DNA from 3 places in the Serratia sp. 2723 genome. Region 1 is predicted to be linked to each of the others. Evidence: predicted binding sites of a transcription regulator. Region 1 holds the regulator's gene; each other region holds the start of a gene.

Region 1 (3,281 bases):
GTGAGTAAATCCGCCTTGGAATTATAAGGTAAAACATACAAAATCGGTCGTGAGGGATCCAACCCTAACTCCGTGACCGGATCTGAAGGGATAACCTTACTTCTTACCAACATTTTTAGCGGTAAGTTCAATATCTTATAATAGATTTTACGCCAACCTGACATGACAACGTGAAGCCTCTTGTTAGCAATTCGCCGCAAGCATACCAGAAACCGGGTAGCAGATCTGTGGCGTTAAGAAATCCACCGCCGTTCACGGCAATGGAGGTGCATAGTTGAATTATTATACCCGAGTTGACCGCTTTAGCGCATTTATGCGCTCGCGGCATGGGGACATCCCTGTACGGCATAGCCAGGTGATTAAGGTATGCCAACCTTGCTGTATACTGCGCTGCGATAAAAATGTGATTGGGCCGGCAAATCTGTCTGGAACGTTGCGGTTGGCAACATGCGGGTACATGATCCATCTTGGAGAAAGGCGTTCTTAACTATGGCAAATCAAGCAACTGGCCTGACGCGTATCATTAAAGCGGCAGGCTATTCCTATAAAGGTTTAATCGCCGCCTGGCAGAACGAAGCCGCATTCCGCCAGGAACTGGTGGCGACGGTGGTGGCTATCATCGTGGCGGTTTGGCTGGATGTGGGGGCGATAGCGCGCATCTTGTTGATCGGCTCGGTGCTGCTGGTGATGATTGTCGAAATCCTCAACAGCGCGATTGAGGCCATCGTCGATCGAGTAGGCACGGAATATCACGAGCTTTCCGGGCGGGCCAAAGATATGGGGTCGGCGGCGGTATCGCTGGCAATTATTCTGGCGCTGTTCGTTTGGGCTTCGGTACTTTGGCAGCATTTGGCGTGAAAACCGGCAGGCATCGTTGCGATCCCGCTCGCTACCTGCTGATTTTTATTTATTCTTCGGTTCCCAATCCAGACTTAGCTGTATATACTCACAGCAAGACTGTATAAACAAACAGGGGGCGGAATGAAAGCACTAACTACCAGACAGCAAGAGGTCTACGACCTGATTCGCGATCATATTTCGCAAACGGGCATGCCACCGACGCGTGCCGAGATCGCAATGCGCCTGGGGTTCCGCTCACCAAATGCCGCAGAAGAGCACTTGAAGGCGCTGGCTCGCAAAGGCGTTATCGAGATCATCTCCGGAGCTTCACGCGGCATCCGCCTGTTGATGGAAGATGAAGAGGGGTTACCTCTGGTGGGCCGTGTGGCTGCCGGTGAACCTCTGTTGGCTCAGCAGCACATTGAAGGGCACTATAAGGTGGATCCTTCTCTGTTCAAGCCTAATGCCGATTTCCTGCTGCGCGTTAGCGGCATGTCGATGCGCGATATCGGCATTCTGGATGGCGATCTGCTGGCAGTGCATAAGACTCAAGACGTACGCAACGGCCAGGTAGTCGTCGCCCGCATTGAAGACGAAGTCACGGTCAAGCGCCTGAAGAAACACGGCAACGTCGTCGAACTGCTGCCGGAAAACAGCGAATTCCAACCGATTGTGGTCGATCTGCGCCAGCAGAACTTCACCATCGAAGGCCTGGCGGTGGGTGTGATCCGCAACGGCGACTGGATCTAACCGCTTTACCTCGTATTACAGCCCTTTAAAACGGCAAACTTCGCCCCATCTCTGGGGCGATGTCAATTCTAAGCTACGCTAAAATCCATGCTTTTACGGGAACATATCGCCATGCGCCTGCTTTCTGCCTTCACCAGTGACACCGACAAAGCTCTGTGGCGTCTGGCGTTGCCGATGATCTTCTCCAATATTACCGTCCCCTTGCTTGGCCTGGTGGATACCGCCGTTATCGGCCATCTCGATAGCCCTAGCTACCTTGGCGGGGTCGCGGTGGGGTCAATGGCCACCAGCTTCCTGTTTATGTTGTTGCTGTTCCTGCGTATGAGCACCACCGGGCTGACTGCGCAGGCGCTGGGGGCGCAAGATCCCTACCGGCTGGCTCGTGCCTTTATGCAGCCATTATTGTTGGCGCTGGTCGCTGGCTTGGCGATTGTGCTGTTGCGAGCTCCGCTGATCGCCCTGGCGCTGAACATCGTGGGTGGCGATCGGGAAGTATTGGTACAGGCCAGGCTGTTTCTGGAGATCCGCTGGCTGAGCGCCCCGGCAGCGTTGGCCAATATGGTGTTGCTCGGCTGGTTGCTGGGTGTGCAGTACGTGCGGGCACCGGTGATCCTGTTGATTGTCGGTAACCTGCTGAACATCGTGCTGGATATCTGGTTGGTGATGGGGCTGGGTTGGAACGTGCAGGGGGCTGCGACCGCCACGGTGATTGCGGAGTATGCCACGCTGTTGCTGGGGGTGTGGTTAGCATGGCGGGTACTACGCATGCGGGGTATTTCGCTGGCGATGCTGCGCACCGCCTGGCGTGGAGATCTACGTCGCCTGCTGGCACTTAACCGCGACATCATGCTGCGCTCGTTATTACTGCAACTGTGTTTCGCCTCGTTGACCATTCTGGGAGCCCGCATGGGCGGAGAAGTGGTGGCGGTGAATGCGGTGCTGATGAATCTACTGACCTTTACCGCCTACGCTCTGGATGGTTTTGCCTATGCGGTGGAAGCCCATTCCGGCCATGCCTATGGTGCGAGGGACGGGCGGCAACTGCGTAAAGTATGGCTTGCGGCCTGTCGACAGGCTTGCCTGGTTGCCTGTGGTTTTGCCGTTATTTATCTGTTCGCCGGGCAACGGATTGTGGCGGGCTTAACCTCGCTGCCGGAGTTGCGTGCGCTGGCAAATCATTATCTGCCTTGGCAGGTGGTGCTGCCTCTGGTGGGGGTTTGGTGCTACCTGCTGGACGGCATGTTTATCGGTGCCACCCGTGGCGCAGAGATGCGTAACAGCATGGCGGTAGCCGCCGCGGGCTACGGGCTGACGTTGTTCACTCTGCCGATATTGGGCAACCACGGTTTATGGTTGGCTCTCGCGGTATTCCTGGCCCTGCGCGGGGCTGCTTTGGGCTGGGTATGGCATCGCCATAGCATACGCGGCACCTGGTTTTCATCCTCCATCCGCGGTGGCTAACGATCGGCGAAAAGTGCAGAATTATTGATGAAATTTAACGGATGTTTATATTTTGTTACATCTGACGCAGCGGTTTTGGTTCGCTTGCTTACTGTTTTAATAGCGTTTTTTACTATTAAGATTTTTCTCATCAAGATTTAATGCTGCTTTGTAGGTATTTTGCGTGATGGGTGACTATAGTTAATCACGTGGCTGGCGAATTAAGCCCGCGCTTAATTGGCAACGGATAC
Region 2 (3,281 bases), on a different contig from region 1:
AGTGGCCAGACCGAGGAAAACAGTCTGTCAGACGACCGGCTCACCGGCTGGAGCGATATTCGCTTGCGTATCAGCCGCCACCTGACACCACAGTCAGCCCTATTCCGCCACGCCATCCGTATGTCCGTGGTGCTGTGCGTGGGTTATGCGTTTATTCAACTGACCGGGATGCAGCACGGTTATTGGATCCTGCTGACCAGCCTGTTTGTCTGCCAGCCAAACTACAACGCCACCCGCAGGCGCTTGGCATTACGAATTGTCGGCACTCTGGCGGGCATTTTGATCGGCCTGCCGATCCTGTATTTTGTGCCTTCGCTGGAAGGGCAACTCATCCTGATCGTTATCTCTGGAGTGTTGTTCTTCGCCTTTCGAACCGTGCAATATGCCCACGCCACGATGTTTATCACCCTGTTGGTCTTGCTATGCTTTAACCTGCTGGGCGAAGGGTTCGAAGTGGCTGCCCCGCGCGTCTACGATACCCTGCTGGGTTGTGCCATCGCCTGGGCTGCGGTGAGTTTTATCTGGCCAGACTGGAAGTTCCGTCAGTTACCGGCCATGGTGCGTAAGACACTGAATGCCGACTGCCGCTATCTGGATGCCATTCTGGTGCAGTACCATCAGGGCAAGGATAACGGTCTGCCTTATCGTATTGCCCGCCGCGATGCCCATAATAGCGATGCCGAGTTGGCGTCGGTGATCTCTAACATGTCTGCCGACCCTAAAGCCGATAAAACCATTCAGGAAGCGGCATTCCGCCTGCTGTGCCTTAACCATACCTTGTTGAGCTATATTTCCGCCCTGGGTGCCCACCGTGAGCGCCTGGAAAGTGCCGCCGTGCTGGACTTGCTCAACGATGCGGTTTGCTATGTTGATGGCGCATTACACCACGACGCTCATGATCAGCAGCGTATCACGCAGGCACTGGAGGCCCTCTCCGAGCGTATTACTGCGCTGGTTCCGGAGCCGGAAAGCAAAGAACAGCTGGTGTTGCAGCAAATTGGTCTGGTGCTCGAGTTGCTACCAGAGCTGACGGTACTTAATACGCAAATTACTCAAGCCGGTTGATAGTTCAAGGATGTGAGCCGCAGGCGCGGTCTTCTGGCCGCGGCTCAAAGCAGGGAAAGAGCACGTTATTTTCGAACCATTCGGTCAACGCTTCCCTTTGCAGATGGGGCAAGGCGGCATGATGGTAGCCCGCCATGGCCCCCGCCAGTGACATCAGCACTTTCATGCCCAGATTTTTTTGCTGTTGCAGTAGCTTCAGAAAGCTCTCTCTGGCCCCCAACAGGCGAAAATCATAAATATTGCATATGCCTGCTCGCCACAGCTGGCGCTCTAATGTGGCATCAATATTCGGTAAATCTTTCAATCTGCCATTGCAGCGTTTTTTCACCTTAATCTCTTTACGCGTCTCACAGAGAGCCTGCCAGGCAAGCGTACACAGTTCGCGACGCTGCCGCCAAAGTTCTTCATTCACCCAGTAATAGCGCATGACCATGGGGACCCCACGCTTTAAATAGGTCATATTCACCATGCCACGCTCACGGAATGCGCTTTCCAGGCTTTCTGTTGCTCGTAAATACAGCTCACCTTCGGTAATGACCGCAAACATTGTGCCGTCCGCCAGCAGGCCATAGCCGCCAAACTGCGAGCGTATGGCAATATTTCCCAGGGCGGCAAAGCAGGCTTTCGCCTGTTCGATCCTCCTTAGCGATCCTCCATTCATTTACCTCTCCTTATATAAGGCACAACCATTAGGAATTTTTTAGTTGGAATAAACGTAACCGGAACAACTAATTAAAAAAAATACGCATTATCCCCAGCCGTGCCAATCATAAATTCAAGGCGTATAAAAAATAATCCCAATTATGCGAAGCGTTACGAAAATTTGGGTTGATCTTCTGTTTCGATGGCTATACTGTACATACATACAGTAACACTACGGGCGGGAGACGACATGCGTACTCAATCACTTTATCAACCTCATTTTAGCCAATCCTCAATGCCTGCGGAGCAAGCGGTGAACCCTGTGCAACAGGGCAACGAAAATGGCCTAATCAGTGAGCTTGTTTACAATGAGCGGCAACCCGCCGTAGCCCAGTTATTGGTGCCTTTATTGCAGCAGTTGGGCAGGCAATCACGTTGGTTACTGTGGTTGACCCCGCAGCAGAAACTGAGCAAAACCTGGCTGCAACAGGCCAGCCTGCCGGTTGATAAGGTCGTACAGCTTAATCAGATCAATCCACTGGCTACCGTAGACGCCATGGAGAAGGCTTTACTGACAGGAAATTACAGTGTGGTGCTAGGCTGGTTACCGGAATTGACACAAGAGGATCGTCTAAGGCTCAGTCGAGCGGCAGAACTGGGCAATGCCTATGGGTTCATTATGCGACCTCAACGTGACATCGTTGCTGCCGACAGACACTATTCAACCTTAAAAATTCACTCTTCTTTGTATCATTAAGTAAATTTAGGAGTTTTCCCATCACTTTTTTCGCTTGGCCTGGCAATCGCAGAGAGATCAGGCGAAAAGCGAGGTTGGCTGCGGTTCGGCGTCACCTTCCAAGTGAAAAAAAGTCTCGTTTAGCGCCCCAAGATGTTAGAGGATATGTCTAATTCCATGTTTTTTTTTAGAGCTTTATCACATCACACTTGTAACTTTCGCGCCACGTTGTAGACTTTACATCGCCAAGGTTGCTCTATAACGCCAGAAAAACTGGCAGAGTAACAAACGAGGGCTCAAACCTTGGCGAAGGAATTTAAACCAAGGGCTTAAAGCAGCTTTAAAGCTCATTGCCTATTTGGATGATAACGAGGCGCAAAATGAAAAAGACAGCTATCGCATTAGCAGTGGCACTGGCAGGTTTCGCTACAGTAGCGCAAGCCGCACCAAAAGACGACACTTGGTACACTGGTGCTAAACTGGGTTGGTCCCAGTTCCATGACACCGGTTTCTACGGTAACGGTTACACCGTTGATAACGACGCACGTAAAGACCAGATTGGTGCTGGTGCGTTCGTTGGCTATCAGGCAAACCAATACCTGGGCTTCGAAATGGGCTACGACTGGTTAGGTCGTATGAAATATACCGGCGCTAACACCGGTTCTTTCAAAGCTCAAGGCGTTCAGCTGGCAGCTAAACTGAGCTACCCAATCGTTAACGATCTGGACATCTACACCCGTCTGGGCGGTATGGTATGGCGTGCAGACAGTGATGGTGCTGGCTCTAGCAATGGCAACCATGACACTGGCGTTTCTCCACTGGCAGCAGTGGGTGTTGA
Region 3 (3,281 bases), on a different contig from region 1:
CGGGGCTTTTTCAACCCGCGCGTCGCCATCAGGTAATAACAGCGGCGGTCGTTGTCTGCCAGATAGATGGAGCAGACTTCGGTGTCCATCGCCAGACAGGTTTCATTGACCAAAAGATCCAGCGCATCTGTCAGACTGGCCGCCGCGGCCACTTTCTCAACAATTTCTCGCAAGCGCGTGAGCATAGTCGGTTTGACTTAACCTCTCTTTCGGCGATAGGCAGGAGGCTGCCGCTGCGCTGCCAGTTCCTGCATTGGCATGACGGTTGCGGCAAACTCTTTCATAACCCGGCGGTACACGTCGCGTTTAAACGACACCACCTGGCGCACCGGATACCAGAAACTCACCCAACGCCAGCCGTCAAACTCCGGCGTACTGCTGCGCTGCATGTTGATATCCGCGTCATTGCACATTAACTGCAGCAGAAACCATTTCTGCTTTTGGCCGATACAAACCGGCTTTGTGTCCCAACGCACCAAACGTTTTGGCAATTTATAGCGCAACCAGTTGCGGGTTGAGGCCAGGATACGCACATCCTTTTTACTCAATCCCACTTCTTCGAACAGCTCACGGTACATCGCCTGCTCAGGCGTTTCGCCAGGGTTTATTCCCCCTTGGGGAAACTGCCAGGAGTGCTGACCGTAACGGCGGGCCCATAGGACCTGCCCCTGACGATTACAGATTACGATACCAACATTCGGGCGGTAGCCATCATCATCGATCACCGGACTACCTCGATAAGCATAAATTCGTATTGATAACCTGATTGTTTCACACAAGCCACAGGCGGTAAACCACTGCTTTGCAGCGCCGTCGTTCGGATAACATTGGGATAACTCACAGATAATGGCAAAGTTATAAACATGTAGCGAGGTTAGAGGGCGGTTTTATTCACTTTTTCTGTGGATAGGTGTGTGAAGAACTCTAGGGATAAGCCGGGAAAACTCGATTGAACTTAAAATCCGCCGTATTTTTGATTTTTTATTACTCCTTTAAATACAACGCAATAGAGACTTAAAAGCAGTTATAAACAGGGTGAAAATGTGATCTATGCACGCTTTGGATCTTTCTCTGGCGAAAGATCCACCAATGCGGATTTTATCCACAGATTATTATACCCTGCGACCTATAAAACCGCCAAATTCGTAAAAAATGCCCCGCGTCAAGGCTGTAAATCAAACCAGTGATCGGCAAAAAGTTGGGTTATCCCAGAAATCTGTGGATAAATAGGTGTAAGATCCTGTTTATTGTCGGTGGCTACAGGTGCACAACCCCGCACTGAAAATTTTACACAGCGATTTACTAGCCAAAAAGTCATGTAAAATCATGCTACTATTGCTGTTTTCCCCAGCCTGCTTTTCCCTTTTAAGGCTGTGAGTAAATTCGGTACATTTTTTAACCAGAATTCATAGGTCTGATTTATGGCATGTTTATCCCCGCTGCCGCCAGAAAACGAGCAGCAATTATTGGCCCGTGCTCAGGCGCTGGCTGGCTTTAACCTTGGCGAACTGGCAGCCCGCGCGCAGGTCAGCATTCCCAAGGATCTCAAACGGGATAAAGGCTGGGTCGGCATGCTGCTGGAGTTGTATCTGGGTGCCATGGCGGGCAGCAAGCCTGAGCAGGATTTCCCAGAGCTGGGCATTGAATTGAAAACCATCCCGGTCGACGCCGCCGGTAACCCGCTGGAAACCACTTTCGTTTGCGTAGCCCCACTGACAGGCAATAGCGGCGTGACTTGGGAAAGCAGCCACGTACGCCACAAACTGGCACGCGTGCTGTGGATCCCGGTGGAGGGAGAACGACAAATCCCGTTGGCACAGCGCCGCGTTGGTTCCCCGCTACTGTGGCAACCCAATCAGGAAGAAACCGAGATGCTGCGCCGGGATTGGGAAGAGCTGATGGATCTTATCGTGCTCGGCCAGGTTGAGCGGATCACCGCCCGCCATGGCGAAGTGCTACAACTGCGGCCAAAAGCGGCCAACAACAAGGCACTGACCGAAGCCACCGGTGAACAGGGCCAGCCGATCCTTACCCTACCGCGCGGCTTCTATCTAAAGAAAAACTTTACCAGGGCACTGCTGGCCAGGCACTTTACGCTTTGATTAGCTCTCCGCCCCTGTTTTCACTGTTATTTTTCCTTACACAGATGGGATACGTCCGAAGACCATCTTTGGCAGAGTTTGCTACTCTATTAGGACAATTATTCCAGGCAATGCAAAGGTGCAAGGCATGAAAAAATGGGTTATGGCTATTTCCGCCCTGTTGATGGTCGCTGGATTAGCGGGCTGTTCCAGCGACTATGTGATGGCCACCAAAGACGGCAATATGATCCTCACGCAGGGAAAGCCTAAAATCGATAAGGATACCGGCCTGATCAGTTATCAGGACGAGCAAGGCAACCAGCGCCAGATTAACGGCGATCAGGTCACGCAGGTTATCGAGCGTTAAGCCAGCCCCGGCCCCTGACAGATTAACAATCAGGGGCTTAGCCTTAGCCCCGGCAGTTATATTCCTCTTTCACCATCTTCCTGGCTTGGTTATAGTCAAGTAAGGCGTGTTACGCCGTTGGATCTCTGGCTTCTGTTTTAGCGGGCATCACGCCCGTAAGCGCTAACATTGAAGGAAGGCCGTTAATGCAATACCACCGTATTCCCCACAGTTCTTTGGAAGTGAGCGTGCTGGGACTGGGCACCATGACCTTTGGCGAACAAAACAGCGAAGCCGATGCCCACGCACAGCTGGATTATGCATTAGCCGCTGGCATCAATCTGATTGATACCGCAGAAATGTATCCAGTACCGCCGCGCCCGGAAACCCAAGGACTGACAGAGCAGTATATTGGCAGTTGGATCAAGGCGCGCGGCAACCGCGACAAAATCGTGCTGGCCAGCAAGGTCTCCGGGCCGATCCGGGGTAATGACGCAGGCATTCGCCCACAGCAGGCATTGGATCGCAAAAATATCCGCGTCGCCCTGGACGCCAGCCTGAAACGGTTAAATACCGATTATCTGGATCTCTACCAGCTACACTGGCCACAGCGCACCACCAACTGTTTCGGCAAGCTCAATTATCAGTACACCGATGAGAAAGCCACCATCCCGCTGTTGGAAACCCTGGAAGCGTTAACCGAGCAGGTCCGTGCCGGCAAAATTCGCTATATCGGCGTCTCTAACGAAACCCCTTGGGGCGTGATGCGCTACCTGCAACTGGCAGAAAAGCACGAACTACCGCGCATCGTATCGATTCAGAACCCCTACAGCCTGCTAAACCGCAGCTTTGAG

Evidence for each region. The regulator LexA, encoded in region 1, represses DNA repair genes until DNA is damaged. The targets are predictions, from matches to a motif close to TNCTGTATGTACATACAGNA.
Region 2: sulA (SOS-induced cell division inhibitor SulA) is a predicted target of LexA. The motif match lies at 1,917-1,936, and genes of this name have one in related genera.
Region 3: mutH (DNA mismatch repair endonuclease MutH) is a predicted target of LexA. The motif match lies at 1,370-1,389, and genes of this name have one in related genera.

Annotation. Positions count from the first base shown of each region.
Region 1 is NZ_JBNDIN010000018.1:81,943-85,223, reverse strand. Features, by position in the region: gene plsB (glycerol-3-phosphate 1-O-acyltransferase PlsB) at 1-164, opposite strand, end outside; gene ABIE29_RS21445 (diacylglycerol kinase) at 490-858, shown strand; gene lexA (transcriptional repressor LexA) at 982-1,590, shown strand; gene dinF (MATE family efflux transporter DinF) at 1,702-3,051, shown strand.
Region 2 is NZ_JBNDIN010000015.1:9,728-13,008, forward strand. Features, by position in the region: gene yccS (YccS family putative transporter) at 1-1,065, shown strand, start outside; gene ABIE29_RS19505 (TfoX/Sxy family DNA transformation protein) at 1,070-1,726, opposite strand; gene sulA (SOS-induced cell division inhibitor SulA) at 1,958-2,464, shown strand; gene ompA (porin OmpA) at 2,824-3,281, shown strand, end outside.
Region 3 is NZ_JBNDIN010000017.1:26,169-29,449, reverse strand. Features, by position in the region: gene ptsP (phosphoenolpyruvate--protein phosphotransferase) at 1-185, opposite strand, end outside; gene rppH (RNA pyrophosphohydrolase) at 198-725, opposite strand; gene mutH (DNA mismatch repair endonuclease MutH) at 1,422-2,102, shown strand; gene ABIE29_RS20645 (YgdI/YgdR family lipoprotein) at 2,230-2,448, shown strand; gene ABIE29_RS20640 (NADP(H)-dependent aldo-keto reductase) at 2,634-3,281, shown strand, end outside.